3 regions of the Aminipila luticellarii genome follow, and region 1 is predicted to be linked to each of the others. Evidence: riboswitches for the same ligand, from Rfam matches in the RefSeq annotation. Region 1 holds a riboswitch; each other region holds the start of a gene.
What was found. Region 1 has a riboswitch for cobalamin ahead of EQM06_RS04115 (enhanced serine sensitivity protein SseB C-terminal domain-containing protein). Riboswitches for the same ligand answer to the same signal wherever they lie in the genome.
Positions count from the first base shown of each region.

Region 1 (10,856 bases):
GCATTGCCGTACGTATTCTTATTTATTCCATAGCCGTCTAAAATCATCAGCATAGTTGGTCTGGCAAATTTATTCATGTTCTACCTCTTTACTATTTCTTATTATTTTCCTGTCCTGATTACAAGAGTTTTGGAGGACAGGCAACAATTTGAAGTTGTTTAAGATTAGTATAACAAAATTCACAAAGAAAACATATACACCGGAGCACTTTTTTTGGTATAATATATAATTGATTCGTTTGCGCTAAATGACGATCGAGGAAATATAAAAACAAAGGATCAGAGGAGATTTATATAGATGAGTAAGAAATCATTTTTAAAGGGTGCTGCGATTTTAGGCATCGCAGGATTATTAGTACAAGTTATGGGAGCAATTTTTAGAATTCCTCTTGGAAACATCATAGGAGCTGACGGTATGGGATATTATCAGACAGCCTATCCGATTTATGTATTTCTGCTTGTATTTTCTACAAATGGTGCGCCTGCCGCCATTTCAAAGATGACTTCGGAGCGTATAGCCGTCGGAAGAAGTGATGAGGCACACCGAGTGTTCAAATTATCCTTTATACTGATGTTTCTTTTGGGTATAGTGGCTTCTTCCATCTTTTTCTTTGGGGCAAAGCCTATCGTAAATGCACTGGGCAATCCCGGTGCTTATTATGCCATGCTTGCCATCGCCCCGGCGCTTCTTTTTGTACCGATTATGGCAGTTTTCAGAGGATATTTTCAGGGAATGCAGGAGATGGGGCCTACAGCTACTTCGCAGCTCATGGAACAGGCGGTCAGGGTGACGATTGGTCTGGTATTGGCCGTAATGCTGGTTCCCAAAGGTCTTGAATACGCAGCAGCCGGAGCTACAGTTGGGACAAGCATCGGACCCATTGCGGGCGTTCTTGTATTGATTGTTATTTATTTCTACAAGAAAAATAGACTGCCTCTTAAAAATGAAACAAGCGACGCAAGCCAAGAAAGTGCGGGAAGCATTTTAAAAACCTTAGCGGCTATTGCTGTTCCTATTACCATAGGTGTGTCCATCCTGCCGATCATGAACATTGCAGATGTTGTAATCGTTATGAGAAGATTGCAGGGCGTTGGGTTTACCGCCAAAGAAGCCAATGCCCTTTACGGACAACTGACAGGGATGGCAGGTCCGGTCATAAACATTCCGATGGCGCTGGCTCTGTCCATGGCTTTATCCATGGTACCAGCCATTGCAGCTGCGGCAAGCACGAAGGACACTGCTTTCTTAAAGATGAACGTGCGGCTGGGTCTTAGAACGGCTATGATTATTGGGGTTCCGTGCAGCTTTGGCTTAATGGCTCTGTCAGAACCTATTATGAAACTGATTTACCCCCTTCAAGCAGAAAGTGCGGTAAATGCTTCCGGCTGTCTGTTCTTCCTTGCCATAGGAATTGTATTCCTTTGCATCGCTCAAACTATGGCGGGAACGCTGCAGGGACTTGGCAGGCCGGGAATAGCGGTCTGGGGCTTAGCAGCGGGCTTTGTTGTGAAATGTGCATCCACTTTTATTTTAACGGGCTTGCCGCAGCTGAACGTAGAGGGCGCGGCAATCGGCAGTACACTTGGATATATTACCATTGGAATTATAAATTTTGCAGCGGTTAAAAAAATGACTGGGATTACATTTGATTTAAAGCTTTCTGTATGGAAACCGCTTCTATCCGGTATCGTTATGTTCGTGTTAGTAATCGGAGCTTATAAAGGACTTTCCGGAGCAATAGGGAACAGTCTGGCTACCGTAGTAGCGATTGGCATCGGTGCGGCAGTATACGGGATCATGCTGCTCAAGATAAAAGCCATCGAAGAAAATGAGATTATCCTGCTGCCAAAAGGAGGAGCCTTGGTAAAGCTTCTAAAAAAATGTAAGCTGGTATAATGCTATTGGCGGATTCAACTAGGCAAAAGAAGGAGACGGTCCAAGCGTAAAAGGAGATGTTCTTTTTATGAAACAGTTTGAGAATTTCAGCAAAGCGTTAAATAATCTGGAAGACGTTTATAAATATGATGAGCCGTACGATATTGTGTTGAAAACGAAGAAGCTTTATGTGAGCATGTTTCGGGAATTACAGCGGGAAATTCTACGGAAATTGCAGTAGAATTTTTGACAGTAAAATCAAATGAAGTTATCAAAATTATCAAATGAATTAAGGCTAATATTTTCCATCGGAGGTTGACAAAAAGGTAGTACTGATGGTAACATGAGTTTATAGAGAATTGAATAGAGCATTTGATGTTCTGTTTACTCTGAACAGAGTAAACAGCTAAGAGGGAAACAGGTTAAAGTCCTGTGCGGTCCCGCCGCTGTAAGCGATAGTTCTGCCACAGCATATATGAAAAGGTATATGCACCACTGAACGGCAGTTTGGGAAGGTGTGGCAATAATGATGATTCGCGAGCCAGAAGAACTGCATGAAATGAAAAAGGATGCCGACGGGTGATCGGTAAGCTTTTAGACGTAGCAATACGTTTGAAGCCCTGCTCCCATTTATGTGGCCGCAGGTCTTATATAATAATTTCAGCAGTTGTAGCTGCTAGAAATTTTTTAGTTTTTCATTGCACAGAAATACGGGCTGTAGCATTTATGCTGCAGCTTATTTTTATACAGTAGAAAAAATCTGCTTTCTATTGTATAAAAAATGGATGTCAAACTCTCTATTCTAAAAAAGGCAATCAATTTGGATTTGGAGGAGGAGAGAAGATGAATATTAATTGGTTTAAAAACCCCGACAATGTATCCTGTGTGGATGTGGATGTTTTTTCTGATGTTGTTTCCGGAAAGACTACCATTGAAAACCTTAGGGAAAAATTGGAAGAGTTTAAGCAAAATCCGATTAAAGAGGGGAAGGTTATCAGGGATAAAGAAAACGAATATATTAAATTGATGATTCCCAATCTGACCTTTGGACAGGCGATTGAGAACGGTGAAAAGGTATGGGCCTGCTTGGGAGAACCCTATGGCAGTTTTTGCCTGTTTTGGCCCAAAGAAAGGGTTCTGTGCAACTTCAATCATTGGTTCAGGGCATAGCTTAAGATGAGATAGAAATGCCGAAAAAAGACGAATCTTAGGAATGAAATAATTGGGAATACAGATTGACAAACCAGAAATTTGTTGATAGTATGAAGTAAACAAAGAAAAAGTGAAAATTTGGAATGTATTTTATGTACCGCAGCGGGAAACCGCATGTGGGTAAAGGGAACTCCGGTGAAAGTCCGGGACGGTACCGCCGCTGTAAGTGAGGAGTCTGAGCCGTAGCTCTTAAGATGAGCAGTCACTGAGTGAGAACTTGGGAAGGCAGGCGAAAGATGAGGATGCACGAGTCAGAAAACAGACATAGTTTTAAACAGTCCTCGGTAAGGGAAAAAAACTTAACAGCACGCTTGAAAAAGGTGTGGGTTTGTTTAGCAACGGTTTAAAGTGCATTAGAATACAGTTAAAAACGGAACTGTGACGTAAGGTCACAGTTTTTTTGTTTGCATAAATCATTTGATTCTCACAAAATATTACCCTAAATAAATGATTAACAGGCAAAGTGATAAGACAGATGTGGACAAATGGAGCAAAAGGGAGGGCATCACATGGAAGATAGAAAAAATCAACTAATAGATTTATATAAGCTGCTCATGCAGGAAAAAACCAGAGCCTGTGAAGACCAGTTTTTTAAGGAACTGGTGAAAACAGAGCTATGGATTCCTAGAGTGCCCCAAGCGGTTGACGGCAACAAAAAAGGCTTTGCTTTGCTGCTGACCGGTGAAGGAAGAAAATTTGTCCCGGCCTTTTTAGACAAAGAGGCAAACATAGGCCGCTTTCAAAGAGAAAATCTGGTTTCCATGACCTATGAAAATCTCAAATATCTGATTATTGATTCTCCAGAGAAAATCAACGGTGTGGCACTCAATCCCTTTGATGAAAATATTCTATTGGACAGGGAAGTTATGGAACTGATAGATGCACGAACCATGGGCATGACTTTAAAAAGAGAAGAATTTCAAGGGAAGATTATGCTGCGGACGCCAGAGGTCTTGCCTACAGGATTGAAAGCTGCCTTGAATTGTTTTTTTACAGAACATCGTCAAATCGAGGCTGCATGGATGATAAAAGCACAAAGAGAAGGGGAAAGTGAGGATTATTGGCTGCTGTTGATGGATTTCCACGGAGAGAAGACGAAAGTGTTTCCTCAGGTGGCGGAAGTAGTCAAGCCCTACATGAAGTCTGGGGAGCGGTTTGAGTTAGTGCAGAAAAGTTCTAACTTTTCTACAGAAAATATGAAACAGACCCAGATTTATGAGTTGGTTCAAAACTAGAGACTGCTGAAAAGAAGGCGGTTCGGATGAAATTGTTTCAAGCACTTCGGTGTTTGGATATAAAATCAAAAGGGAAGGAGGTAGTTTTGACTTGAGTTTTTAGCTAGTTGATTTTATTTCAGAAGAGCGGTTTATTGATTAAATAAGCCGATAAAAGTTCAAGGAGGATATATAAAATGAAGAAAATTTTAAGATCCAGAATGATGATTTTCGTAATGGCAGTAGCCATGGTATTCGCAACGTCAGCTACGGCATTTGCCGGCAGTATAACGCCTGTAACACCTACCTATCCTATATCGGTGAATGTACAATTTGAAGCCACAGAAGGAACGGTGACGGATATCAATGATGTTGACCATGATATTCCGGCTATTGCAGTAAGTAAAACTGTGGAGTATGCGTCGGCAGGAGCGTTCAGCACCGAATTCCCAGTTGATGCAGGAGCTGTTCATGAGCTGGCCGGTTATCCGACCGTTATGGATGCCATTTACAATGCTTATCATCAGTACAGCCCTAGCATGGCCGGATTCACTATGGGCTGGGATACTTATAGCACTCCAAACGGTGCATATATCACGACACTGTTTAATATCGGTACTATCACTGAGTCTTCGACCAGCAACTCTTGGAAGGGATACTCCTGGTCTATTTATCTGAACGGTACACTGACCAGCCTATATGCCAGCAATGTTCAGATTAAAGACGGAGACGTAGTTCGTGTTGTATATCAGGAAAACACCGAGACTTGGTAAAAACAGGTTTTAGTATCAAACCAATGGATGATGGTTTTTTGTAAAAAGAACTGTTGACTGCTCTATAAAGCTCAGTCCTTGAAGACTGAGCTTTATAGAGATTTTTTCGTTATTATTTATAGATTGTAGGTTAAACAGATGAAACATAAAATGAAATATAGAGAAAAAATAAAACGATGGACTTGTTTGCTCTGCTGCATAGCTCTGCTGTCAGCCTTGCCGGTGAGCAATGTTTTTGCAGAGGAGCAGCAAGAAGCCGTGAGTCAAGAATCCGGCGTGACAGACCAGCTTGCGGCACAGGAAGAAGTATCTCAGTCTGGAAATGAGGGGATGCAAGAAGAAAAGACAGAAGAAGAAATACCGGAAGCAGTTCAAGAGCCGCAGGAATTGTCAACAGACGGCAGTCAACAGACTTCGGGTGATACAGAAAAGGCTCAGGAGACAACAGAGCTCTCGCTGCAAAAGACGGAGGAGGGCATAGCCCCTGTTACTTTAGAAGCTGCTGATCCGCAGGAAATTACATTGGAAAAGGTTCTGTTCAACTCTGACGAAGCACAGCCTTTGAAAAAAGATCCTTCAGTATGGGTATTAACTACAAGTACTACCTTTCTTGGAAAGGCTATCACGGGACACTTTGCATCTGATTCGCTGATTTCCATCAGTATAAGCCATCCTATCCTAAATGGGGATAGTACGACGAATCAGTCGACTGGAAAGTTCTGGACTATTACAAAACAACCGAAAGATTTTGGTGGAGATTTTGAGGTCACACTTGATTATCCTTATGATGGTGCATATGCTTTGCAGGTCACAGCTACGGCGGAGGATGGTAATCAGAAAACCTATACGTGGATTCTTGCATATGTGAAATCTGCTACTGATCCTTTGTCGGTTTCTCTACTGGATGCGGTTAACCTTGTAGATCTCAATACCGATATGAAGCCGGTAGACGGTGATCTTAACAGTTTATTCCGGATTTATGAGGCAGATGAAGATACTTCTTCGGTAGAACTGCAGGTTCATCGAAATATTACAGCTCGGGATGAAACACAAAAGAGTTTAAAATGGATGGTGGCAGATCAGAATTGGGTCAGCCTGAATGGCAGCGATCCAGTTCGCTTTGATACAGCCAGCAACGAAAATGAAGAACGGTATAGCCCTAATTTAAACTTAAAACCGGGGTTAAATGTTGTTTCACTTTTTTGTGCAAATAGTGGCGACAGTGATTTGAAGGCTACGAACTTTGCTAATACAAAAAACCTTGCTCAAAGAGGCTTTTATAACAGTTTACCATATGCTTATCAGGGATTTGTCTATCTAATTTATTATGCAGGAGAGGAAAAAGAACTTGATCCTCCGTCTAATAATACGGATATTTCTTATATCGGTGTGACTCAGTATACTTCAAATAACAACAACCCGGCTCAATCCGCTTATCCGGCTCAGGTGGCAGAAGATGGGGAGGGGTATGTGATTGCCTTGCCAGAAAAAATGCCCAAAATGGCAGATCAGAGGTTTTTCTTGAATGGAATTGTAAATGAGACTAAGCCTAGCAACGGAATTGGCTGGACTCATGAAACCATTCTTTTGAATTTGAAAACATCCGACCCGTATGCAAAAGCTGAGGTGGTGGACACCTTGAGTTCTGCTGAAGGAGAGGACTATATTTATGATTATCCAAATCGAAATACAGACACTCCTACTGTAGCGGCGATTACAATGATTGACGGAGCCCCATGGGGCAATCAGTTCACTCCAGTCAATACATGGCATAAGAACGAGATTTTGGTCAAGGTGACAGCGGCAGATGGTACTGAGAAGACGCATACCATTAAAATTGTCCGTGCTTCCAGCAAGACAGACATCAATTCACTGACCGTCAACGGCGGAACCTTGGCTACAGAGGACGAGACACCGGCAGTTTTTTCGTCTGGAGTATATAACTATTATGTAGATTTGCCTTCATCGGAAGGAGAACTTTCTTTTATGGTGGATGTGCCTGATGGGATTACTTTTGCTGTGGATGGGGTGAACAGAGAAAAAGGCACGATAAGTCTGGATGCTTCTCTTCCTGTGCACAAGCTGGTGGTTACAGCGGCTGACGGCATTTCTAAGCAGACATACATATTTTTGACCCGAATTGGCGGAGCGACAGTACCCCTGTTTCAGGTAAATAAGCAAACAGCCGCTTATGCGGAAGACATGCTGTCAGGGTGGAATAGTCGGCCAGAAGAAGAGAAGAAGGATATTTCCGATAGCTATTGGGAATTGTATAAGACCATCTCCACCATGGATCCCGAGAATGTAACAGAAGAAAAAGATGCACTGAAAGCATTGGAAGGTTCTTACGTCTACGATGTGACTAAGCACAATTTCAGGCAGGCTACCGATTATGCCGCGGTAATTTTAGAGCTGATCATGCTGGGACAGAATCCGTATAATTATAAAGGAACGGATTATGTAGCGGAATTGATGAAAGAAAATGACGGCACAGGAAACTTTGGCCCGTTTGCCAATAATATTTGGACTCTTATGGCGTTCAAAGCAGCAGGAGCAGAAATACCCGAAGCTTTAAAAACTGCTGTAAAGAATCAGGCGATGACGGCCAGCGGCGATTTGGATATGCGAGGTTGGGCGATGGCTGCCGCCGCAGAGTATATGACACCGCTGGAAATTGCTCGATGGGCATCCAGCATAGTGAACACTCAGATGACTTCCGGTGAGGAAATAGGTATGTTCAAACACCCATCCTATCTTACAATTAATACCATGACGCATGGGTGCGTGATGACCGGTATTGCAGGAGCGGGTATGGATGTGCAGGGAAGCTTGTTTGCGGCCTGCGGAAGAGACCCTTTAACTGCTTTAAAGCAGGAGTATATGCTGGAAGATGGCGAGTTTAACTATAATCGGCAAGGTTTTTCTGGCTACAGCAAAGATGTGATCATTGCTTTGGGAGATATTCTCCATGGCAGCAACGTATGGCAGAGATATACGTTGACGGATGCTAAGTATGAGAAGCTTCTGAAAGACGGACAGGCCTTGATGGGCGGTTCTGCTGGCAGTGAGACTGAGAGAAATGCCGTACAAAGTGCTTTAACGGCAGCCAAAACAGCTGAAGAAGACACAAACAACATTTCCAAATGCGGGAAGGAATACTTTGCACTCTATGAAGCTATGTCGGCTATAGATACAGGACTGAAAGCAGATGTCTTAGTAGGAAGTCCTTTGGATATGTTCAATGACATGGTTAATGCACTTCCTGAAAGTATTACAGCTCAGGACAAAGAAAGCATTGCTGCTGTTCGTGACTTTTATGAAGGACTGTCTCAAACAAACAAGGAAACAGCTAATGCAGCCACTTTATTGAAGTTCCGAAACAGCCAAGGAGCGATTATTGGTTTGGAAGCAGGAAATGATGCTCAATCTGCTTTTGAGACAATTTTAGCACTGCCAAGTTCGCTTATTATTACTTTAGACGATAAATCACAAGTAGAAACAGCGAGAAAGGCTTATAATGCTTTGACAGCAGAACAAAAAACGTGGATTGATTGGGCTGGAACTTCTGTTTTAGAACGATTGACAGCGGCAGAGGAAATGATCAAAAAATTGTCAGACCCGACAGATCCAGTAAAAACCATGACAGTGACCTTTAAATTGCTCGGAGGTGAGAAACATGGTGACACCACACCAGTTTATATTTATGCCAAGAATAAAGGAAAATTTGAAACATGGATACCAGAGACTTCCTATACTTTTAACAGTTCGTCTGTAACGGTTTATCAGGTGCTCACAAGGGCGCTCGCACAGTATGGTTTAGATTCAGTAGGAGCAGACAGTAATTATGTTTCTAAAATTAAAAATCCAGATGGTGAATGGCTGGGAGAATTTGATAATGGCCCAAACTCCGGGTGGATGTATGTGGTAGATGGCACCCATCCATCAGTAGGCTTAAAAGCATGCAAGGTTTCAAATGGTTCAAAGATCGTATGGCATTACACAGATGATTATACCCAAGAGGAAGGCAGTGAAAAATGGAGCGGAGGAAGTACTGCTGCTGCAGAGAAAACGGCGGATGTAAGGCTTGAACCAACTGCAAAAATCAGTAATGGGGCAGCCAGCGTCTCCTTGACGTTATCAGACTTGAAGGATGCTATCGTAAGCACAAAGACAGGCGGCGATATCGTTATTGCGCCTGTTATCAAGGGAGAAGTGACGGCAGTCAGGATTGAATTAAACAAGGAAGCCCTAAGTGCAGTTGCCAAGCAGACCAAAGCAGACTTGAAACTCCAAACGCCGGAGGGCTATGTAACGCTTCCGAATAAGGTGCTTGATTCTATTGCTTCTCAGATGACCGGAACAACGGCAATAATTTCTATTGAAAAGCTGGAACAATCCGCTGAAAAGCTGGAACAATCCGCCTTATCCACATCACAGCAGAAGCTTACAGGTGATGGTACGGTTTATGAGGTTTCTATCATAAGCGGAAAAGAAAATATTAGCAGCTTTGACGGTGAGAGTATAAAGATTTCACTGCCGTATAAGCTTAAGGCAGGTCAGCAAGAAAGCGGTGTTGCGGTATGGTATCTTAACGATCAAGCGGGACTTGAAAAAATTAATTGTACCTATAGCAAGAGTATAGAAATGGCGACCTTCTCTACGACTCACCTATCTCGCTATGCAGTGGGGTATGATGCATGGACCAATCCTTTTGCTGACGTAAAGTCAGATAGTTGGTTCTATGGGGCTGTGGCGTTTGCTACAAGAAATGGTCTGTTTAACGGTACTTCTGCGACTGCTTTCAGTCCAAACACTCAGATGAGTAGAGCTATGCTGGTGACCGTATTATATCGCTTAGAGGGTTCGCCTGCAGTTACAGGAAGTAACAGTTTTAGCGATGTGAAGGGTGATCAGTGGTATACAAATGCTATAATCTGGGCCAACACAAATGGTATCGTGTCAGGTATTGGAAATAACACCTTTGGCACGGATAAAAATGTGACCAGAGAGCAAATGTCTACTATTTTGTATAATTATGCTAAATATAAGGGATATGATGTGACCAAAGCCGGAGAAGTTTCTAGCTTCACCGATGCCGGACAAATTCAAAGTTGGGCGTTGGATTCTGTAAAATGGGCAAGAGGTCAAGAGTTGATTAATGGACGGACGACCGCAACTCTTGTACCTGATGGCAGTGCTTCCCGCGCAGAGGTGGCTACCATTCTTATGCGCTTTTCAGAAGGGGTTGCAAAATAAAAGGCACTTCTATCCGAAGAATAATGCCACAAGAGCAGAAGCGGCAACGATGATTGCCAAATACATCAACCAATAAAAATATCTGATATAAAATACACGCCTTGGATTTTAACAGCTCAAGGCGTGTATTTACTTTTTTATGAGCGGAGAGCATGGTTTGTGACTGTAACATTTTGTTGCAGCTATTTATCGATAAAGTGGTATAATTACTTATAACCAATGGAGGTACATGCATTTGAAAGATAAGATTCTATTTACAGCATCCTACAGCGGCGGAAAGGACAGCACACTGGCGATTTATAAAGCAATCTGCATGGGGCTGGAACCTCAAAGCTTAATTATGACTTATAATGAAGACAGAAACAAAACCTGGTTTCACGGCATTACGGAGCAGATGATACATCGGCTTTCAGAATCTCTGCAAATTCCCATAAAACTAATAAGAACCGCGGGAACGGAGTATGAAAGAAATTTTGAGGATGCCCTAAAGGAAGAAAAGCGAAAAGGGGCGGAAATTTGCGTATTC
Region 1 covers NZ_CP035281.1:893,405-904,260, forward strand. Annotated here, with positions in the region: gene gpmI (2,3-bisphosphoglycerate-independent phosphoglycerate mutase) at 1-77, opposite strand, end outside; gene EQM06_RS04100 (putative polysaccharide biosynthesis protein) at 298-1,896, shown strand; gene EQM06_RS13095 (hypothetical protein) at 1,964-2,116, shown strand; cobalamin riboswitch at 2,234-2,447, shown strand; gene EQM06_RS04110 (hypothetical protein) at 2,719-3,045, shown strand; cobalamin riboswitch at 3,163-3,369, shown strand; gene EQM06_RS04115 (enhanced serine sensitivity protein SseB C-terminal domain-containing protein) at 3,597-4,322, shown strand; gene EQM06_RS04120 (hypothetical protein) at 4,499-5,074, shown strand; gene EQM06_RS04125 (S-layer homology domain-containing protein) at 5,225-10,330, shown strand; gene EQM06_RS04130 (Dph6-related ATP pyrophosphatase) at 10,566-10,856, shown strand, end outside.

Region 2 (10,856 bases), 120 kb from region 1:
AAGGCAAGCAGAAAGGAGCAAAGTAGTTTATGGCACAGATATTGAATGGCAGAGAAGTAGTAGATGCTGTAAATGAAAGGCTTAGAGCAGAAGTATTACTTCTAAAAGAAAAAGGGATTACGCCTACTCTTGGAATTATCAGAGTGGGGGCGAAGGTAGAGGATGTTTCGTATGAAAAGGGTGCGATTAAATGTGCAGAATCTATTGGTGTGGATGTAAAAAAATATCTTTTTAAAGAGAGCATTACGCAGGAGCAGCTGCTGAATGTTATAGCAGCCATAAACCTTGACCTGACGGTACACGGTGTGATATTATTTAGACCGTTACCGGATCATATTGATGACAATACTATAAGAAAAGCCTTGCTGGCGTGTAAGGACGTGGATGGGATCACAGATCAGTCCATGGCAGGAGTCTATACGGGAACCGATTTGGGCTATCCTCCGTGTACGCCGCGAGCCTGTATTGAAATCTTAGACCATTACGGAATCGATATAACCGGCAAAACGGTGGCCGTCATCGGACGAAGCTTAGTAGTAGGAAGACCTGCGGCTATGATGGTTCTGGAAAAAAATGGAACACCGGTTATCTGCCATACAAAGACAGAGGATATGGAAACCATCTGCCGGAATGCCGATGTGTTAATAGTTTCGGCAGGACAGGCTAAGGCCATTGGCGCTGAATATCTGAGTGAGAAGCAGGTGGTCATTGATGTGGGCATCAATATGACGGAAGATGGAAAGCTTTGTGGCGATGTAGATTTTGAAGCGGCACAGAGCATTGTAAAAGCGATTACACCGGTGCCGGGAGGAGTCGGCAAAGTGACCACCAGCCTGCTGATGATGCACGTAATTGATGCAGCAAAGAAAACAATCTAAATTTTGATAAATATAACAGCAAATTGGAAAGAGCGGCCTTGATCATTATGACGGGTCGTTTTTTCTAGGAGAAGGAGCAAGGATGGATATATTAGCACGACCTAGAAGATTAAGATTAGACGAAAAAATTCGGAATATGACAAGAGAGACGAGAATGTCAAAGGACTCCTTGATTTATCCGATTTTTATAGAAGAAGGAAAAGATATCCGCACGGAAATCACTACCATGCCGGGACAGAAGCGGTACAGCATAGATACCATGGGAGAAGAACTGGAATCCGTATCAAAAGCAGGTGTGAGGAATATCATTTTATTTGGGGCACCTGCTCATAAGGACGAATGCGGAAGCGGAGCATATGACGAGCACGGGATCGTACAGGAAGCCTTGCGGGCGGCGAAAAAGGATTTTCCGGACTTGTATTACATCGGAGATGTATGCATGTGCGAATACACATCCCATGGGCATTGCGGCATTTTGAAAGGGGAGACCGTGGATAATGATAAAACACTTCCGCTTTTGGCACAGACCGCAGTATCGCAGGTTCGAGCCGGTGCAGACATGGTGGCGCCTTCTGATATGATGGACGGCAGAGTGCTGGCTATTCGGGACGCTTTAGATGAAGCCGGCTATGAAAATACGCCGATTATGTCCTATGCCGCTAAGTATGCTTCTGCTTTTTACGGGCCTTTCAGGGAAGCCGCAGGCTCAGATAACTTTAAAGGTAACCGAAAAACATATCAGATGGACTATCACAACAGGCGGGAAGCGTTGAAAGAAGTATTTTTGGATTTGGAGGAGGGCGCGGACATTATCATGGTGAAGCCTGCCCTGTCTTACTTGGATATTATCCGAGAGGTTCGGGATAATATAGATGTTCCGGTAGCGGCCTACAGCGTGAGCGGCGAGTACGCTATGATCAAGGCCGCGGGAATGGCCGGCATGGTAGATGAAGCTTCCATTATCGCAGAAACGACGACCAGCATTTTCAGAGCGGGTGCAGATATGCTGATCACTTATTTTGCCAAAGAAGCGGCACAAATGATTCAGAGCGGACAAATTGGTTAACCTATCAGATGGCACCTGGATACGTATGGAGGAAATGCAAATGTTGAACAATAAGACAGATCGATCAGAACGTTTATTTGAAGAGGCGAAGCACTACATACCGGGTGGAGTCAACAGTCCGGCCAGAGCCTTTCAGGCAGTCGGCACGACTCCCAGGTTTATAGAAAAAGCAGACGCTCAGTTCATTTACGATGCGGACGGAAATAAATATATCGATTATATTGGTTCATGGGGGCCGATGATCCTTGGAAATAACAATCCCGGAGTTTTAAAGGCTGTGCAGGAAACAATCGTCCATGGACTTAGCTTCGGTGCCGCCACGGGAAGGGAAATTACCATGGCAAAGCTCGCCTGCGAGATGATTCCGTGCTTTGAGATGGTGCGGATGGTAAATTCGGGGACGGAGGCCACCATGTCTGCCCTCCGCACGGCAAGAGGCTACACGGGAAGAAATAAGATCATCAAATTTGAAGGCTGCTATCACGGGCACAGCGACGGTCTTTTAGTGAAAGCAGGTTCCGCATTGATTGCGGAAGGCGGCTCGCCGGACAGCGCAGGTGTTACAGAAAACTGTGCAAAGGATACGCTGACAGCAAGATACAACGACATGGACAGCGTAGAAAAATTGTTTGAAGAATACAAAGGAGATATTGCCGCCGTTATTATTGAACCAGTCGCAGCCAATATGGGCGTGGTTCTGCCGCAAGATGGATTCCTGAAAAACCTTCGTGAAATCTGTGATCTTCATCAGACTGTTCTGATTTTCGACGAAGTAATCACCGGCTTCCGATTAGCACCCGGCGGGGCGCAGCAGCTGTTTGGTGTGACGCCGGATATGGCGACCTTCGGCAAGATTATTGGAGGCGGTATGCCGGTAGGGGCTTACGGCGGCAGACGGGACATCATGGAATGTGTAGCACCGGTAGGGAAGGTGTATCAGGCGGGTACACTGAGCGGAAATCCGGTGGCAATGGCGGCAGGTATTGCTCAACTGACCTGCTTAAAGGAAAATCCGTCTGTATATGAGCATATTAATTCCCTGGGAGAAATGTTGTACGGCGGCCTTAAGGAGATCATAGCTGCGGCGAAAGTGGACTGCACGGTCAATCATATCGGCTCCATCGGAACCCTGTTCTTCACAGGCGGACAGGTAACCGATTATACTTCTGCCAGAACGTCAGATTTAAAGCGATATGCAGAATATTTCCGATATATGATTCAGCATGGCAATTATTTTGCACCGGCCCAATTCGAAGCCATGTTTATTTCAGATCAGCATACGGAAGCGGATATCCAAAAAACGTTGTCCGACGCGGCTGTATTTTTTGGCGTATAAAACAGGCACTGCCTTTCAATGGAGCAGGCTGTATAGAATGTATTTAGGGGGTTGTACGACCCCCTGTTTTAGTGTTACAATATATTGGACAATAGAGAAATATTGTAGGTGCCCGGGGATTCCTACCGGGAGAATAGGGAAGTTGGGTAAAAGCCCACGCGGTCACGCCGCTGTAATGGAAGAGTCGTGCTTCATGAAGCCACTGTGTAAAAATGGGAAGGAGAGTACGATGTTGACGCCAGAGTCAGAAGACCTGCCTACGGTATCGGATTCTGTTCGGTCGTTCAGACTGCAACAGAGGTTACACTTTTTTTGCGAAGGATGAATAAGTGTAATAAGAGGGGCTTATTGTCAGCCCCCGTATTACGCTGTTCTGATTTTCAGAATGGCGATTTTTTTTAAGGAAGGTTAAATGAAATGAAGAAAGCCCTATTGATCGTAAGCTTTGGGACCAGTCACAAGGAGACCAGAGAAAAGACTATTGGTGAAATTGAACGATTTATAAGCAGAGCTTACCCGGACAGGGAGCTCAGAAGAGCCTTTACCAGCAGTATTATTATGAAGGTTCTTAAAACCCGTGATCACATGCATGTGGACAATGTTCGGGAAGCGATGGAAAGGTTAGCAGAAGACGGATTTAAAGATGTGCTGGTGCAGCCTACCCATATTATAAACGGAGAAGAATACGAAAAGATGATGGAGCAGATCACGCCCTTTAAGAATAGCTTTGACGCTATTTCCGTGGGCAAGGCTCTCCTGACCTCTTCCAGAGACTATGATGAAGTCTGCAAAGCAATTATGGCGGAAGTACCGGAATTGGATCAGAAAAAAAATGCAGATCAGGCGGCTAAGACGGCGTTGGTTCTGATGGGACATGGGACAGGACATTTCTCGGATGCCGCCTATGCGGCACTGGATTACCGATTTAAGGCATTGGGCTATGAAAATGTCTTCGTAGGTACTGTGGAAGGCTATCCGGAGGTGAGTCTGGTTTTAAAACAGGTAAAGGACTACGCACCGGATGAAGTCGTGCTGATGCCGCTTATGGTAGTGGCCGGAGATCATGCGGTCAACGATATGGCAGGAGAGCAGGAAGATTCATGGAAAGTCCTCTTTAAAAATGCGGGATATAAGGTGACCTGCATCCTAAGAGGAATCGGAGAATTTACGGGAATACAAAAAATGTATTTAGATCATACAGCTGATTGTGAATAGACGATTAGTGTTGAAAAACCAAGGAAAACAGCGAAAAAGGAAATGCGGAGGAATGGAATGGCAAAATTATATGGAGTAGGTGTCGGACCCGGAGATCCGGAACTCATGACATTAAAAGCGGTGAGGGTAATTGAGGAATGTGATATTGTAGCCATTCCCAAGTCCGGTCAGAGTATCAATGTGGCGTATACCATAGCGAAGGGTGCAATCCCGGATTTAGATAAAAAGCTGGTGGCAGAGCTGGATATGCCCATGACCAGAGACAGGGGAAAGCTCGAAGCCAGTCACGATGCGGCGGCAGAACAGGTGAAAAAATGGCTCGACGAAGGAAAAAATGTGGCCTTTCTGACCTTGGGAGATCCGACGATCTATTCCACATACGCCTATGTTCATAATCGGGTGCGGGATGCCGGATATGAAACAGAAATTCTCTCGGGCATTCCTTCTTTTTGTGCGGTTTCAGCCAGATTGAATGACAGCCTGACCGAAGGGGAGGAGGCTCTGCATATTATACCGGCTTCTTATAAGGGAACCGAGGAGGCCTTACTGATGAAAGGAACCAAGGTTCTGATGAAGAGCGGAAAATCCATAGGAAAGCTGAAAGAATATATTCATTCCATGGAGAATCCTCCTACCGTTAAAATGGTGGAACGCTGCGGCATGGAAGGTGAGCGGGTATTTGAAAATATAGAGGCCATTGATGAAAATGCCAGCTATTTTTCCGTACTCATCGTCCGAGATAAAAAATAGAGGACAGATACATTTGAAAGGCGAATCGGAATGCGTATTAGAATGGTAGGCATTGATCACAGCAAAGCATCGCTCGACTACAGGGAGGCCTTTTCCTTTACAAAAGCAGGAGTAAAAGAAGCTCTCGGGGAAATGAAAAAACGGTTTCAGCTGAAAGGCTGCATACTCCTTTCCACCTGCAATCGGACAGAGCTTTGGATCAGTCAGTGCGATAACGAAAAATTGAATAAGATCAGTCCTTATGACATGCTCTGTCAAATTAAAAAAATAGATACCAGCTTATATGAAGAATATTTTATAGAGAGGGATAACCGTCAGGCTATAGAACATCTTCTTAAGCTGGTCTGTGGATTTGATTCAAAAATCTTTGGGGAGGATCAGATCATCTCACAGGTGCGGGAAGCATTGCAGATGGCCAGAGAAGAAGGCTGTGCGGATATGGCTCTGGAAAAGGTCTTTCAAACGGCACTGGCAGCAGGGAAAAAGGTCAAGACAGAGGTGCGTCTGTCTATGATAAGCCGTTCCTCCGCAAGTAATGTGATCGATATTTTAAAATCAGAACTGGGCGATTTAAAAGGAGTTCCCTGTCTGGTCATCGGAAACGGGCAGATGGGAAAGCTCGTGGTGAATATGCTGGTGGCATGCGGAGCTTCTGTTTCCATGACTTTGCGGCGGAAAATGCATGGAATGGACGAACAGGAGTCCATTGTACCGGAAAGGTGCAGCATGGTTTCGTATGACGACAGAATTTCTCAGATCAAGGGAAAACAGGTCATAGTGAGTGCGACCTTAAGCCCCCATTATACCTTGCGTTCAGAAGAGGTTCAGGAGTTTTTTTCGGTTCCTTGCATAACCGGTAAGGCGGTTTCGGAAGGAAAAAATAAATATTACCTATTTGATTTGGCTGTTCCAAGGGATGTGGATCCGGCGATTGCAAAAATGCCTTACGTAAACTTGTTTGACATTGATTCTATGAACAGCGGCAGCTCCCGAGAGGAAAATGCGGAACAGGTTCAGCTGGCCATCAACATCTTGACGGAATATCAGGAGGAGCTTGACCGATGGTTTGAGTTCAGACAGTATATCCCTAAGATTCAGGAAATCGTGAATCTGGTCTCAGAGGATGCGGAGCAACGATTCATCCATACAGCTTCTGAAATAGAAGAGGATTCCGAAAATTCGGTTCTGGCAGCAGAGAAGGCTGCCGGGAAAGCTACCTCTAAGCTGCTGTACGGGCTGCGGGAACAGTTACCGCAGGAACTTTGGGAGCAGTGCTTGGATGCCTTGCACAGATCGGCATCCCGAGAAACGTTGAAACATTAGAAAACAGGAGGGCAGGTATGAAGATTTTAGTATTTGCTGGGACTACAGAAGGCAGACTGCTGATCGAAGCACTTTTAAATATGAATAAGCTATTCGTGTGTGCCTGTGTAGCCACGGAATATGGAAAAGAAATACTGGAGCATGAACCTGCGGAAAATTTTGAAATAAAGACGGGCAGGCTGACCGGAGAAGAAATGGAGAGCCTGATAGCTCAAGGCTTTGATTGGGTCGTAGATGCCACCCATCCCTATGCCACGGTGGTAACGGAGAATATAAAAGAGGCCTGCGAAAAAACGAAGGCTCGATATATCCGGCTGCTGCGGGAAAAAACAAACTTTGGATCCGATTGTGTATTTGTGGAAAATACGGCTGCTGCGGCGGACTATTTGAACACCACTACAGGAAATATACTGCTAACAACAGGAAGTAAGGAACTGGAAAGTTATACAAGCATTTATAACTATAAAGAAAGGCTTTATGCCAGAGTACTTCCCATGGAACAAGTTCTGGCAGGATGCAGTGCGCTGGGACTTTCAGGCAGGCATTTGATCTGTATGCAGGGGCCTTTTTCTCAAGAGCTGAATAAAGCCATGCTAGAACAGCTGGATTGTACATATATGGTAACGAAGGATACGGGAACAGAGGGCGGTGCCTATGAAAAATATCAGGCGGCCAAGGCAGCAGGTGCCACATTAGTGGTGGTGGGCAGAGCAAAGCAGGAAGCTGGGCTGTCTCTGACACAGGTAATAGAAACGGTTACCGGAGAGCTTAAGGAGCCGGAGCCGGCAGAATGGTTTCCCATGTTTGTCAATATAAACGACAGGAATATTGCCGTGATTGGTGCAGGAAAGATTGCTCGAAGGCGGATTGAAACCCTGTTAAAGTTTTCCTGCAATCTGAGGATTGTATCCAAGGAGATCCCCGAAGAAATAAAACAGCTGGTTCAGAACTATAGGAACAGAAATGAACGAGCCGGACAGAACCGATCTGTTGAGCTGCTGGAAAAAGAGTTCGAAATAGCAGATCTGGCAGGAGCAGATCTGGTTTTAGCGGCAACCAATGACCGAAAGCTAAATCAGCACATCGGCATACAGTGCAGAGAGCGGGGCATGCTGATCAATGTAGCTGACGCAAAGGAAGAATGTGACTTTTATTTTCCGGGGGTTATCATGCAGGGCAGCCTGATAGCCGGTGTTACTGCTCAAGGAAAAAGTCACAGCCTTGCTAAAAAGGGTTCAGATGCCATACGGCATGCCTGGAAAAATATAGAATAAATAGAAGGACGCGTTCAGCAGATAGGGCAGCGCACTGGAGGAAATATTAAAGGAGAAAATGATGGCCGGACGAAAAATAATAGTGGGAAGCAGGGACAGCAAGCTGGCGGTAGCTCAGTCCAAACTGATAATGGCTCAGATAGCAAAGGCACATCCGGAACTTGAACTGGAGCTGGTGACGATGAAAACAACAGGAGATCTGATTCTGGATAAGCGGTTGGACCAAATAGGCGGAAAGGGCTTGTTTGTGAAAGAATTGGATAAAGCCTTACTGGAAGGCAGGATTGATATTTCCGTACATAGCCTGAAAGATCTGCCTATGGAAACTTCACCGGAACTTCCTTTAGTGGCTTTTTCCGGAAGGGAAAATCCGCTGGATGTATTAGTTTATCCGGAAGGGGCATCCTGTGCGGATCAAAAGCTGCCTTTAGGAACCTCCAGCTTGCGGAGAGAACTGCAGGTAAAGGAGATTTATCCGGACTGGAGGGTCGAAAGCGTCAGAGGAAATCTGCAGACCAGACTTTCCAAGCTGGACAGCGGCCAATACGGTGCCATTATACTTGCTTATGCCGGAATAGCCCGTTTGGGGCTGAAAAATCGTATCAGCAGAGTCTTTACAGCAGATGAGGTGATTCCGTCTGCCGGACAGGGCATTATTGCTGTTCAGGGCAGAGCAGAGGAAGATTATTCTTTCTTGGACTGTGTAAACGATAAAAACTCAGAAATGTGCGCCAAGGCAGAACGAGCCTTTGTGACCTATTTAGACGGAGGATGCAGTTCCCCTATCGGCGCATTCGCGGAAATATCCGGTGATGAAATCTTGATAAGAGGCCTTTATTATAATGAGGAAACAAAAGAATACCATAAAGGCAGGGAAACAGGCAAAATAAGCGATGGAGAAATGCTGGCTGTCACATTAGCAAAGCGGTTAAAGGATGGAAAATAGAATGATGCAAGAGTGTAAAAAAGGTAAGGTCTGGTTGATAGGTGCAGGTCCCGGAGACGCCGGACTGTTTACTATAAAAGGAAAAAAGGTGTTAGATCAGGCAGAGGTAGTGGTTTATGATAAACTGGTAGGACAGGGCGTCTTGGGAATGATTCCTGCACAGGCCAAATTGATTTTTGTGGGAAAGGTATCCGGGCACCATCCTATTCCCCAGCATGAAATCAATGAAATTCTGCTGAGAGAAGCCCAGGCTGGAAAGCGAGTGGTGCGTTTGAAGGGCGGGGATCCTTTCGTATTCGGAAGAGGAGGAGAAGAGCTGGAGCTGCTTCGCCAGCACCAGATACCTTTCGAGATCGTGCCGGGCATTACGTCTGCGGTCTCAGTACCTGCTTATAACGGTATTCCTGTCACCCACAGAGACTTTGTATCCTCTCTGCACATCATCACGGGGCATACCAAGAAAAAGGATGAAGCGGAAATCGATTATGAAGCCCTTGTAAGGCTGGGAGGCACTTTTGTGTTCCTGATGGGGATTACGGCCATGCCGAAAATTTGCAGAGGGCTGTTGAAAGCGGGCATCGAAAAAGATATGCCGGCAGCTGTTTTGGAACGGGGAACTTCCGCCCACCAGAGAAGGGTGGTTTCGGATGTGTCGCATTTGGCGGAGGACGCAGAGAAAGCGGGCATCCAGACACCGGCGATCATTATCGTGGGAAAGGTCTGTGCTTTGGAAAAGGACTTTCACTGGGCAGAGGACAGGCCTTTGGGAGGTTTTAAGATAGCTGTTACCAGACCGAAAGACCGAGATTCCTCCCTGGCGGATAAGCTGTCCATGTTAGGAGCAGAAATCATGCTGATGCCGACTATAGAGACGAAGGTGATTGCGGATAATAAACCGCTGGAAGACGCTATTCATGATATACGACGGTTTGATTACCTTGCTTTCACAAGCCCCGTAGGAGTGGAAGGTTTCTTTAACAAGCTTCGGGAGATGAAAAAAGATATAAGAGACTTAGGAAGCATTAAATTCGCGGCCATAGGCTCCGCTACCAGGGAAGCCATAGAAAAGAGGGGCATTCTGGTGGACCTGATGCCATCTGTCTACAGCGGAAAGGCTTTGGGCAGCCTGATTGCGGCTGAATCGGAAGAGTGGGGCTCCAAAATCGGAAGAAAGCCGGAGGTTTTGATTCCGAGAGCTAAGATCGGCACAGACGATGTGATCAGACCGCTGGAAGAGGCATCCGTTAAATTTACGGATATTGCGGTGTACGATACCTTTGAGGCAAGCTACGGTGAAACGGACAAAGCCGGAGCCATTTCCAAGCTGATTGATTTTGCGGAAGAAGACGTAGACTATGTGGCATTTACCAGTGCTTCTACTGTTCGTGGATTTGTGACCGCTTCGGGGCTGAGTGATTTTTCTTCCGTGAAAGCCGTATGCATTGGAAAGAAGACCGCGGAAGAGGCTGAAAAGTATGGAATGCAGATATCCACATCCAAGCAAGCGACCATCGACAGCATGGTGGAATGCTTCCTGAGTTTGCAGCCGTAATTTGGGGCTTGACAATTAACCGAAATGATATAAACTAAATAAATAGAATGAAATATACCAACTATGATAAAGAGGAGTAGGAACGGTTCGCATCTTGCCTTTGAAACAATGTATTGATTCACGGCATCAGAGAATGAAATCCGCAGGCTGTAAGATTTCAAGGAAAGCGTGTTCTGAAGGTTGCTTTATGTAATCTAATCGAAAAATAATGAGCAGATGAAAACATAGTGAAAGATGAAATGAGTGCTGGGCATGTGGAGTGCACAGAACAAAGGTGGTACCGCGGAAGTTTATCCGTCCTTTGGCAGAGATTGCCCGAAGGACGGTTTTTTATTACGCAGGAATATCGCTTGCGATATGACGGAGTATCATAAAAAGCTATTATAGAAAATATATAAAAAATATAAAAAAGGAGTAAATATATGGAAAAAAACCTGGCAAAGACTTATAATCCAAAAGATTTTGAGGACAGAATATATGAAGAGTGGGAGAGAAAAGGGGCTTTTAAAGCGAAAA
Region 2 covers NZ_CP035281.1:774,792-785,647, forward strand. Annotated here, with positions in the region: gene EQM06_RS03645 (bifunctional 5,10-methylenetetrahydrofolate dehydrogenase/5,10-methenyltetrahydrofolate cyclohydrolase) at 30-878, shown strand; gene hemB (porphobilinogen synthase) at 961-1,944, shown strand; gene hemL (glutamate-1-semialdehyde 2,1-aminomutase) at 1,985-3,280, shown strand; cobalamin riboswitch at 3,370-3,555, shown strand; gene EQM06_RS03660 (sirohydrochlorin cobaltochelatase) at 3,698-4,495, shown strand; gene cobI (precorrin-2 C(20)-methyltransferase) at 4,553-5,245, shown strand; gene hemA (glutamyl-tRNA reductase) at 5,276-6,568, shown strand; gene cobK (precorrin-6A reductase) at 6,586-7,842, shown strand; gene hemC (hydroxymethylbilane synthase) at 7,901-8,788, shown strand; gene cobA (uroporphyrinogen-III C-methyltransferase) at 8,778-10,340, shown strand; gene EQM06_RS03690 (valine--tRNA ligase) at 10,763-10,856, shown strand, end outside.
Region 2: it holds a riboswitch for cobalamin, as region 1 does, so the genes downstream of both, EQM06_RS03660 (sirohydrochlorin cobaltochelatase) here and EQM06_RS04115 (enhanced serine sensitivity protein SseB C-terminal domain-containing protein) in region 1, are expected to answer to the same signal.

Region 3 (10,856 bases), 1.0 Mb from region 1:
AAATTGTTGTGGTAAACTACAAGTATATGGAAAAGTAAAGAGAAGCAGATAGTTCAAATGGATATAAAGGAAAGGTGATAATCTATGAGGAAAACAAAAATAATTTGCACGCTTGGTCCTTCAACTATGGACGATGAAATATTGAGACAACTGATGCTGGAGGGCATGAATGCGGCAAGGCTGAACTTCTCTCACGGGGATCACAAACAACACGCGGAGACCTTGCACAGAATCAGACAGATGCGGGATGAACTGGGCCTCCCCATTGCTGCTATTCTGGATACCAAGGGGCCGGAAATCCGAATATGCAAATTCGAGCAGGATAAAATTATTTTAGAGCGTGGACAAAAATTTACACTGACCACCAGAGACATGATTGGAAATCAGGATATGGTAAGCATTACATATCAGGATTTGCCGAAGGACATACATGCCGGAATGAAAATCCTCATAGATGATGGGCTTATAGAGCTTCAGGTTCTGGAGGTCGGGGAAACAGATATTGTCTGTGAGGTAGAGAACGGCGGTCCGGTATCTAACAATAAAGGTGTCAATGTGCCGAATTCTAACCTTTCTATGCCATTTATAAGCCCGAGAGATTACGATGATATCTTATTTGGGATTGAGCAGAATGTGGACTATATTGCGGCTTCTTTTGTCAGAACAGCTGAAGATGTACTGGCTATTCGGAAGATCTTAAAAGAGCAGAATTGCAATACCATACAGATCATCGCTAAAATTGAAAATATGCAGGGCGTTGAAAATATTGATAAAATTATTGAAGTCTCGGATGGGGTCATGGTTGCAAGAGGAGATATGGGAGTTGAAATCCCGCTGGAGGATGTTCCGGTTCTCCAAAAAATTATTATTAAGAAGTGCATTTCAGCAGGTAAAATTGTTATAACGGCTACGCAAATGCTGGATTCCATGATGAAAAATCCAAGGCCAACAAGAGCAGAAGCTACAGACGTTGCCAATGCGATCTATGATGGGACAAGCGCCATCATGCTTTCCGGTGAAACCGCAGCAGGTGCCTATCCCGTAGAGTCCTTGCAGACCATGGTTCGGATTGCAGAGCGTGCAGAAGAGGATATCAATTATAAGAGCCGATTTGCGCAAAATCGAGACATTATAAAACCGGATGTGACCACAGCTATTTCACATGCCACCTGTACGACTTCCATGGATCTCAATGCTGCGGCTATTATTACAGTAACCGCCTCCGGCAGAACGGCACATATGATTTCCAGGTATCGGCCGGATTGTCCTGTCATAGGATGCACCAGCAATGCCTGCGTCTGGAGACAGCTGAATCTGGCATGGGGCGTTACACCGCTTATCATCCCGGAATATCAAAATACCCGTGACTTGTTTAACTCTGCGGTAGCCGCCGCAAGTAAAGCCGGCTATGTAAAAACCGGTGAAATCGTCGTTCTGACCGCAGGCGTTCCGATTGGAATAACAGGAACGACCAACATCTTAAAGGTTCAGATCGCGGGGGTATATCACTAATAAAAAAACCTTTCCCGTAAAAAGGAAAGGTTTTTTGGTTCTTATGTTTGCCGGCTTACTGCGGCTTCTTTTTATTGTTGTGTATTTTTTCCTGTTTGGAGCGTTCTACCAATCTGCCCATAATAAAGGCAATGATGCCGACGCCGATTCCTGTCTGAACACAGAATAACAGGCTCTCAATTTCTCCCGGAAGTTCACCGTGAATGGCCGTTTCCAGAACGGGCGTGAACCAAGGGGTATATTCTGTTCCTGTTATTTCAGAAATGGCAACGCTGCCCGCATCGTCAGAACCGCCGAATTCAGCGCCTTTCAATGCAAATAATGGAACAATAGCTATTAACAGTGCAATGATCAATAAAATGATAACCTTTGATTTCGTTTTCATTATTTTGTGTCACCTCCAACTTCAAATCTTAAATCGGCTAATTCCGGTTTTGCATAGGTTTCAAGACCCATGATAATAATGACGGTAAGAATTCCTTCAATAATGGCAAGCGGAAGCTGAGTCGGAGCGAAAACCGCAAGGAATTTAACAACAGAAGCCATATATCCTCCGGTAGGGGAAGGATAGGCTATCGCCAGCTCTAAACTGGTAACGCAATATGTAAATATGTCACCAATGGACGCGGCAAGAAAAATGCCAACATATTTATTTACATGTAATTTTTTGCACAGAATGTAAATTCCGTAGGAAAGAAATGGTCCTGCGATCGCCATGGAGAAGGTATTGGCTCCTAATGTAGTTAATCCTCCATGTGCAAGCAGAATAGCCTGAAAAATCAATACGATAATACCTAAAATGCTGACAGCACTAGGACCAAGCAGAATAGCTCCCAGACCTGTACCTGTCATATGTGAACAGCTGCCTGTCACAGAAGGAATTTTTAACGAGGAAATTACAAAAACAAAGGCTGCAGCCATAGCAATCATGGTAATATTTCTGCGGCTTTGAGCAAGGGTTTTCTTAATGGACAGAAAGCCGGCTACCAAAAATGGAATACAGATCACGCCCCAGACAATACACATACTAGGCGGAAGATATCCCTCCATAATGTGCATTGCGCTTACTGTTGGAGTAATACCGAAAAACAAAGCGACAGCAGTAACGCTTACAATCAGTTTTTTTTCTTTCATACTCATTTTCATATTTACTCTCCTTTTCTATTATATTTTTTGAATTACTTCCTGTAGTTCCTGAAATGTCTTTGGATAAACCTGTTCATCTTTGAGCAGTGCGTGCTCGACCAGCAAGTCATAGACCTTCATTAGCATGGGCTGTTTTAAATTAGCCTGCTTTAAGATTTCGATCTCTTGAAAAATTTCAAATGGCGTACCGTCGGCAATAATCTTTCCCTCATTAAAAACAAGAACCCTCTCCGCCCATCGATAGACGAAGTCCACATCATGTGTAGAAATGAGCATAGTTTTTCCCTCCGAAGAAAGTTTTCCTAAGACCTCTTCCAGCATTTCCGCATTTAGCGGATCAAGCCCTGCCGTAGGCTCATCAAATATGATGATTTCTGATTTCATAGCAATAATATCAGCAATGCTGACCCGTTTCTTTTCCCCTCCGCTTAAATAGTGAGGCGGCCGATCCTTAAATTCAAGAATGTTCATATAACGCAAGGCTTCCTCTACACGCTCTAAAACCTCTTCTTTTTTCAGCTTTAGATTCATCGGGCCAAATCCGACCTCTGCCAAAACAGTAGAAGCAATAATCTGATTATCTGCGTCCTGAAAGACGATACCGATATTTTTCCGTAATTCCTTCAGATTCTTTTTGGTTATTAAAGTTCCTCTGTAATAAATGTCGCCTTCATCCGGCGTAAGAACTCCGTTGGTATTCAGAAAAAAGGTAGACTTTCCGGCACCGTTGGAGCCGATAACAGCAATTTTTTCACCCTCATAAATATCCACACTGATGTCGTGCAGAGCGGTTTTTCCGTTTCCGTAGCAATACTGTAAGTTCTGAATTTGTAAAATCGGGTTTTTCATAAAGATCCTTTCTATTTTGTGATGTACCATAAAGCTAACAGAAAAAATATGAATATAGCTGCTATAACAACTTGTTTTGCTTTTATATTCTGGGTTTCTTCCAGAACCATAAATTGTCCGTCATAACATCTGGCTTCCATGGCATCATAATAGGCGTTGGATTTTTTCATGGAAACGATCAACATATTGCTTGCAACTTTTCCAAATGTACTCCAAGAAGTTTTTAGATCGCAGAAGCCCAAACGGGAATCTGCGGAATTTCTGATATTGATGTTGACATCAATCAGAATAAATATATAACGATAAGTCATCAGCATCAACTCTGTAAAGAGCTGGGGCACATATGTCTTCTGTAACACGCAGATGATTTCTGAGGATGGAGTCGATAAAGCCATCATCTCCATTGCGCTGATTGCACCGAAAACCTTTAAAATTAAAAAGCACATCATCTTTAAACTCTTTTCGGAAGTAATAATATAAAAGAATCCCAGATGTAAATTGTATTGACCGATCGGTTGCGTGGAAAAGTCAATACCGACCATAATTGTGCCAAGAAGAATAAAGGTAATGGGAATCGTCAGCACGGATACATATGCGTGAACTGGAAGTCGGCCCTTTATTACCGTTAGATATGCCATGGCTATCATGACGGCGATGGACACATATGGATTGTTTAGCGCTATGCATAAAATTAATGTCAAAGCAGAAAACGATACCTTGAAGGTCGGATTCCAACGCCTTATCCCGGAATTATACGCGTAAAAATCAATACTGGAGCCTTCTCCGTGTTTGTGTCCGATTTTATGGTGTTTATGATGCTTTCTGTTCGTAGGAACGATATGTTCTTCCATTTTTCTTATCCTCGACTATATTTCTAGAAATTTATAGGGCATGCCCTGTACGCATCTTTCAAATAAAAAAGACTGCAGCTTTCGCTACAGCCCGTTTTCCTGTAAAACACAATAAAGATATAAACCGATCTCCCTTCGGATTACATGGAATTTTATGCAGGTCTTCTGGCTTACGGATCAACGTCATCTTCCGATCTTCCCAAAGCTCATGCTTCAGTGATCTTCCTTTTTGGAACAGGTTCTGACTCCCCGATTACAGCGGCGGGACCGCGCAGGATTATGACCTGCTTCCCTCTTAGCCGTCAAACGCATTTGACGGAACATAAAATAACTATTTAGTTGCATCTTGATATTATCACCTCCGGTATTTAATGTCAAGGGTGCGAAGCGTTTTATTGGGATTCTTGCAGAAAATTGCGGGAATAAGGCCTTGACAAAAATAAAGGGTGGTTGACAAAAGAAGGAAACGTGATATAGTTTTCGTATCCCCTATAGGGGGATACAGAAACAACAAGAAAGACCGATAGAAAGATAAATATATTGCGATAAGGGAGGACAAAACAAAAAATGAAAAGCTGGATAATAGAAGAAGACAAGCGTAATTTAATATGGGTTATCCTATCGGGAGCAGCACTGCTCGGCAGTCTATTTCACTGGCAGGAAGGAGCCTTACCCTTTGACCCGGCGTGGGCAGCCATTGTCTTATGCGGGATTCCCATCCTTGTTGGGGCAATCAAGGGCTTGGTGGTGGATCACGATATAAAGGCCGATGTTCTTGTTTCCATTGCACTCGTAGCTTCCGTATTTATAGGGGAATATTTTGCTGCCGGAGAGGTCGCTTTCATCATGGCCATAGGGACTCTGCTGGAGAACGGAACATCTAAAAGAGCCAACCAAAGTATAGAAAATCTGATGAAACTTACTCCGCGAACCGCCCGGGTGATTCGAAAGGGCAGGGAAGAGATAATCCCGGCGGAGCAGGTAAAGGTTGACGATATATTAGTAGTGCTGGCGGGGGAAGCCATTGCAGCAGACGGTGTTATTTTATCGGGGCAGACCTCTATTGACCAGTCGGTCATGACGGGCGAATCTCTGCCGGTAGATAAAACAGCCGGAGATCCGGTGACCAGCGGGACAGTCAACCAGTACGGCACCTTTACCATGAGGGCCACTCAAGTTGGTGAGGACAGCTCCCTTCAACGGATGATCAAACTGGTGAAAGAGGCCGGTGCCAACAAGGCTCCTATCATAAGCCTGGCGGACAGATGGGCCACCTGGATGGTGTGGGCTGCATTGGGCGCGGCAGTCATCACAGGGCTTGTTACCGGGGAATGGATTCGTGCGGTCACCGTTTTGGTCGTATTTTGTCCGTGCGCATTTATATTAGCTACACCTACGGCGATTATGGCCGGTATCGGCAATGCCGCAGCGTATGGTATCATCATTCGTTCGGGTGACGCATTGGAACGCTTTGCCAAAGTAAAACACATGGCTTTTGATAAGACCGGAACGCTTACTTACGGCAAACTAAAGGTGATTGCACTGAAAAGCTTTAACGACAGCCTTTCTGAAGAGAAGGTGCTATATTATGCAGCCACCGCAGAGCAGCGCTCGGAGCACCCTATAGGAAAATCTATTTGTGCTCATTATCGAGCGTTACGTGAGCAGGATCTTATAAAAAAATCTGAGAAGAAAGTAATGCTGGAGCCGCAGGACTTTATCTTACTGGCCGGGCAGGGAGTGAGAGCACAGATTGACGGGCAGGAAATACTGATAGGGAAACCAGACTTATTTCAGCAGGAACAAATTTTTATATCGAAGGAAATAGAAGATATATCGGAGGATTATTTGAAGAAAGGTGCAACGGTGGTCTACATAGGAATAAACCGGCACATGGCTGGTCTTATCGCCCTGTCCGATACGGTACGGGAGGATGCGGAGAGGATGATCTCCAAATTGAAAAGCCTTCACATAGAACCCCTGCTCCTCACCGGAGACAATTCGGACGCTGCTCAGGATATCTCAGAAAAGGTAGCCATTTCAAAGGTCAAAGCGAATTTGCTTCCGGAAGATAAGATGAAAGAGCTTAAAAGGTATACGGATGAAAACAAGCCTGTCTGCATGGTCGGGGATGGAATCAACGATGCGTTAGCCTTGAAATCCGCTTATGCCGGAGTCGCAATGGGGGGGATCGGGAGCAGTATCGCGGTGGAGGCTGCCGATGCGGTACTGGTCGGTGACGATATCCAGAGAATCCCATATTTGATCAGACTTTCGCAGAAAACTATGAGGAAAATTAAGGTAAATATTGTATTCTCTATGTGTCTGAATCTGCTCGCCGTCATCCTGTCAGCAATGGGCATACTAAATCCTGTTCTGGGGGCTTTGGTTCACAATGCGGGTTCTGTGGCGGTGGTAATCAACTCTGCATTGCTCTTAACGTCAAAGGATGAATAAGCCTATGAAGTGCCGGTTCATGGACGAATCCCTGCTTGTGTGGTACAATGATTTCAAGGATTGAGGTGCGGTGCTGCCGCAATGAATTGAACGTTAAAAGAAGATAGGGGTATTTTGTTATGACCGTATATTTGGATCGTTTCCACTTTCCCGATAACGTGAGCGAGGAAATTTTTTTATCAAATGAGGAGAGACTGAAAGCAACGTGTTACTCTTCCGTATATCCGTTCACTTTATTTTTTGAAAAAGGATTGGAAGAACTGAAATTTGAGCCTGTTACATTTTTATACGGCGGAAATGGTTCCGGAAAGACAACGATTCTGAACATCATTGCGGAGAAAATGAAAATTCAGAGGGGAACGTATTTTAATAAAAGCGACTTTTTTGATGATTATGTAGGACTTTGTGAGCAACACACCATAAACAGTTCGTTTTCTATTTGGAGAAACAGCAGGATTATTACAAGCGATGACGTATTCGATTATATGCTAGCTGTCCGATGTGTAAATGAGAAAATTGATATCAAAAGAGAAAATTTATTTGATGAGTATATGGAAACCAAATATTCCTCATTTCAAATGAGATCGCTGGATGATTATGAACAGTTAAAGAAAAATAATGATGTAAAAAAACACACCTTTTCAAAATATGTAAAAAGGAATTTAATGGGAAATATCCGGGAGCAGTCTAACGGAGAAAGTGCTTTTTGGTTTTTTACCGAGAATATCAAAGAAAACGCATTGTATTTGTTGGATGAGCCGGAAAATAGTCTTGCTGTGGAGCTGCAAGTAAAGCTTTTGAAGTTTATAGAGGATTCGGCAAGATTTTTTGGCTGTCAGTTCATCATTGCTACGCATTCTCCCTTTTTATTATCCATGAAAGAATCCCAAATCTATGATTTAGATGAAACACCTATAGCAGGAAAGAAATGGACAGAACTGGAGAATGTAAGAAGTTACTTTAACTTTTTTAAGGAGCATGAAGAGGAGTTCAAATAATAATGGGCATAGCTGATGTTGCAGCTATGCCTGTTTTTGGGTTATATGAAAATCCTTCTTTAAATCCCGCAGACCTCTCCGAGAACCTTTCCGATGGCATCATAGATGACCAGATTCGCCTTATGGTCATATTGTGTTTTTGATTTGTTGATCAGGATCAGATTGTTTCCTCTAAAGTAGTTGATCAGTCCTGCGGCAGGGTATACCACTAGGGACGTGCCGCCGACGATCAGGGTATCGGCCTTAGAAATGGCGTCGACGGCCCCTTGGATCACCTCGTCGTTCAAGCATTCTTCATAAAGAACCACATCCGGTTTGACAATCCCGCCGCATTTTTTGCAAGTGGGAACCAGTGTCTTTAATCCTTCCTTTTCTTTGCAGTTTTCTGGCTTCAAGATGTAGTCCAGATCGTAAAATTCTCCGCATCGCATACAGTTATTTCGCAGCACAGAGCCGTGCAATTCAAAAACCCTTTTACTGCCGGCCAGTTGGTGAAGCCCATCTATATTTTGGGTTACGACAGCCTTCAACTTGCCTTCCGCTTCCAGTTTGGCGAGAGCCAGATGGGCTTTGTTGGGTTTTGCCTCTTTATAAATCAGGTTATTTTTATAATAGTCATAAAAGGTTTCTAAGTTGTTTTGAAAAAAGCTATGAGAAAGCATTGTTTCGGGGGATTTTCCATATTTGTTCATGGCCCGATAAAGCCCGCTCTCAGAACGAAAGTCTGGGATGTTACTTTCCGTGGACACACCTGCTCCCCCGAAGAAAACAATATTGCTGCTGTCTTGAATGATAGTTGATAGTTGTTCTATTTCTTTACTCATGAAATCATCTCCATACTTTATATATTAATTCTATTATGACATAAAGAAGCCAAAAGTAAAATATATTATTCGGAGTAAGGATAGGAGGGAGGAGCTATATGGAATATCCATATCGAAATTTAGTATTATCCGGAGGAGGAATCTTAGGCATTGCTTATATTGGTATGCTGGACTATCTCTATCGAATTGAGCTTATAAAGGACATAAAGCGCATAGCGGGATCATCGGCAGGAGCCATCGCTGCCTGCATCACATCCTTCGATCTTCCGTTCGAAGAAATGCGAGCCATTACAGAGTCTCTGGATTATAGCAAAATCCCATTGAACAGCAATTCTACGGAATCTTTTTATTTCACAAAATCAGAAAAGGTGCAATTAGATAAAATATTTGAAAATGCCGAATGTGTTTACAGGCTGGTCAAGAAATACGGCTGGTATTCCTCCGGTTATTTTTATGATTGGATACGGGATCAGATTCATGCGCAGTTTGATCCCCGGAAGAAAAAGCCGCCATATACTTTTGAGGATTTTAGAAATCCCGCGATTCATAAAAACGAGCACGAATTTAAGGAGCTTTATATCGTCGGAACAGATGTTGCGGCAAATGGATCTATTGTTTTTTCGGCAAAGGATACGCCATATTTTGAAGTAGCGGAAGCTGTTCGGATCTCCATGTCCGTGCCTCTTTTCTTTGAAGCAGTCAAAACAGACCAACCCATAGGAGATGACCGTAAGCAGCCTAGAATCTACGCTGACGGAGGAATCATGTATCGGTATCCCATTACCTTATTTGATAAGGAATGCCCTGAGAATCAAACCGTGGGCGCCCTGCTCACCGGAAAAAATCAAGATCAGGACAGAGAAATTAACAATTTATTGGATTATATCCGTAATCTGATTTCATGTGCGGAGGCTGTTCAGACAGAATTCTCCTATAGCGATCCTGAAAACATGAAACGCACCATTCAGATTTTAACAGGCAAAATTTCTTCTTTGAATTTTGATATTAAAAAAGGAGATGCCGCCTATACCTATTTATACGAACAGGGCTATAAGGCAGCAGAAAAATATTTCAGTGCCGTATTTAGTTCGTGACCAGTTTTTGTTTTCGCATAGAGAGCTGCCGCACTGCGGCAGCTCTCTTAACATAGATTTAACCTGATTTTACACATTCTTTACTTCATTCGGCCTGTTGATTTAACATGGTGAATATACTATGTGAATGTAGACAAAATAAAAGGAAAACGGTAAAGGAGCGAATAAAATGAAAAATGGATTCAAAAGGTTTTTAGCCTTTGCGGCAGTAACGGCCCTTATTGCAGGAAGTCTGGCAGGATGCGGAAGCAAGGACGGTGCAGACGGTTCGGATAAGTCAAAGACAAGTCAGGACATTTCTGTCATATCAAGAGAAGAGGGTTCCGGAACGAGAGGTGCGTTTATTGAGTTGTTCGGCATCGAAGAGAAAAACGGGGCAGGAGAAAAAGTGGACAAAACAACGGAAGAAGCCAACATTACCAACAGCACGTCTGTCATGATGACAAGTGTGGCAGGAGATACGTACGCAATCGGATATGTCTCTCTCGGTTCCCTCAACGATACGGTCAAGGCTCTTAAAATTGACGGTGTGGCACCGAGCAAGGAAGCCATCAAGGATAGCACCTATAAGATTGCAAGACCGTTCAATATAGCTACAAAGGGAGAGGTAAGCAAGGTTACACAGGATTTTATAAACTACATTATGAGTGCGGACGGCCAGAAGGTGGTTGAAGACAACGGATATATTTCCGTCGGGGAAGCACCGGATTTCTCCGGGACTATGCCGAAAGGAAAAATCGTTATTGCAGGTTCTTCCTCTGTAACACCGGTCATGGAAAAGTTAAAAGAAGCCTATCTGGCAGTAAACCCTAACGCTTCTATTGAAATCCAGCAGAGCGATTCCACCACAGGAATGACCTCCGCAATCGACGGAATTTGTGATATTGGTATGGCTTCCAGAGAACTGAAAGAGGAAGAGACCAGCGGAGGTTTAAAAGCTACGGTCATTGCAATGGACGGCATAGCAGTAATCGTAAACAAGAACTTAGAAGTAGATGAATTGACATCTGATCAGGTAAAGTCCATCTTTACGGGAAAAATCTCAAGCTGGTCGGATATTATCAAATAAGAGGACAGCAATCGTATGAATACATTTAAAGAACTGTTTATGAAATGCGTATTTCT
Region 3 covers NZ_CP035281.1:2,608,091-2,618,946, reverse strand. Annotated here, with positions in the region: gene EQM06_RS12195 (patatin-like phospholipase family protein) at 1-15, shown strand, start outside; gene pyk (pyruvate kinase) at 85-1,512, shown strand; gene EQM06_RS12185 (energy-coupling factor ABC transporter substrate-binding protein) at 1,568-1,897, opposite strand; gene EQM06_RS12180 (energy-coupling factor ABC transporter permease) at 1,897-2,658, opposite strand; gene EQM06_RS12175 (energy-coupling factor ABC transporter ATP-binding protein) at 2,677-3,507, opposite strand; gene cbiQ (cobalt ECF transporter T component CbiQ) at 3,519-4,358, opposite strand; cobalamin riboswitch at 4,497-4,699, opposite strand; gene EQM06_RS12165 (heavy metal translocating P-type ATPase) at 4,926-6,815, shown strand; gene EQM06_RS12160 (AAA family ATPase) at 6,935-7,813, shown strand; gene EQM06_RS12155 (NAD-dependent protein deacylase) at 7,873-8,637, opposite strand; gene EQM06_RS12150 (patatin-like phospholipase family protein) at 8,736-9,731, shown strand; gene EQM06_RS12145 (substrate-binding domain-containing protein) at 9,901-10,800, shown strand; gene pstC (phosphate ABC transporter permease subunit PstC) at 10,816-10,856, shown strand, end outside.
Region 3: it holds a riboswitch for cobalamin, as region 1 does, so the genes downstream of both, cbiQ (cobalt ECF transporter T component CbiQ) here and EQM06_RS04115 (enhanced serine sensitivity protein SseB C-terminal domain-containing protein) in region 1, are expected to answer to the same signal.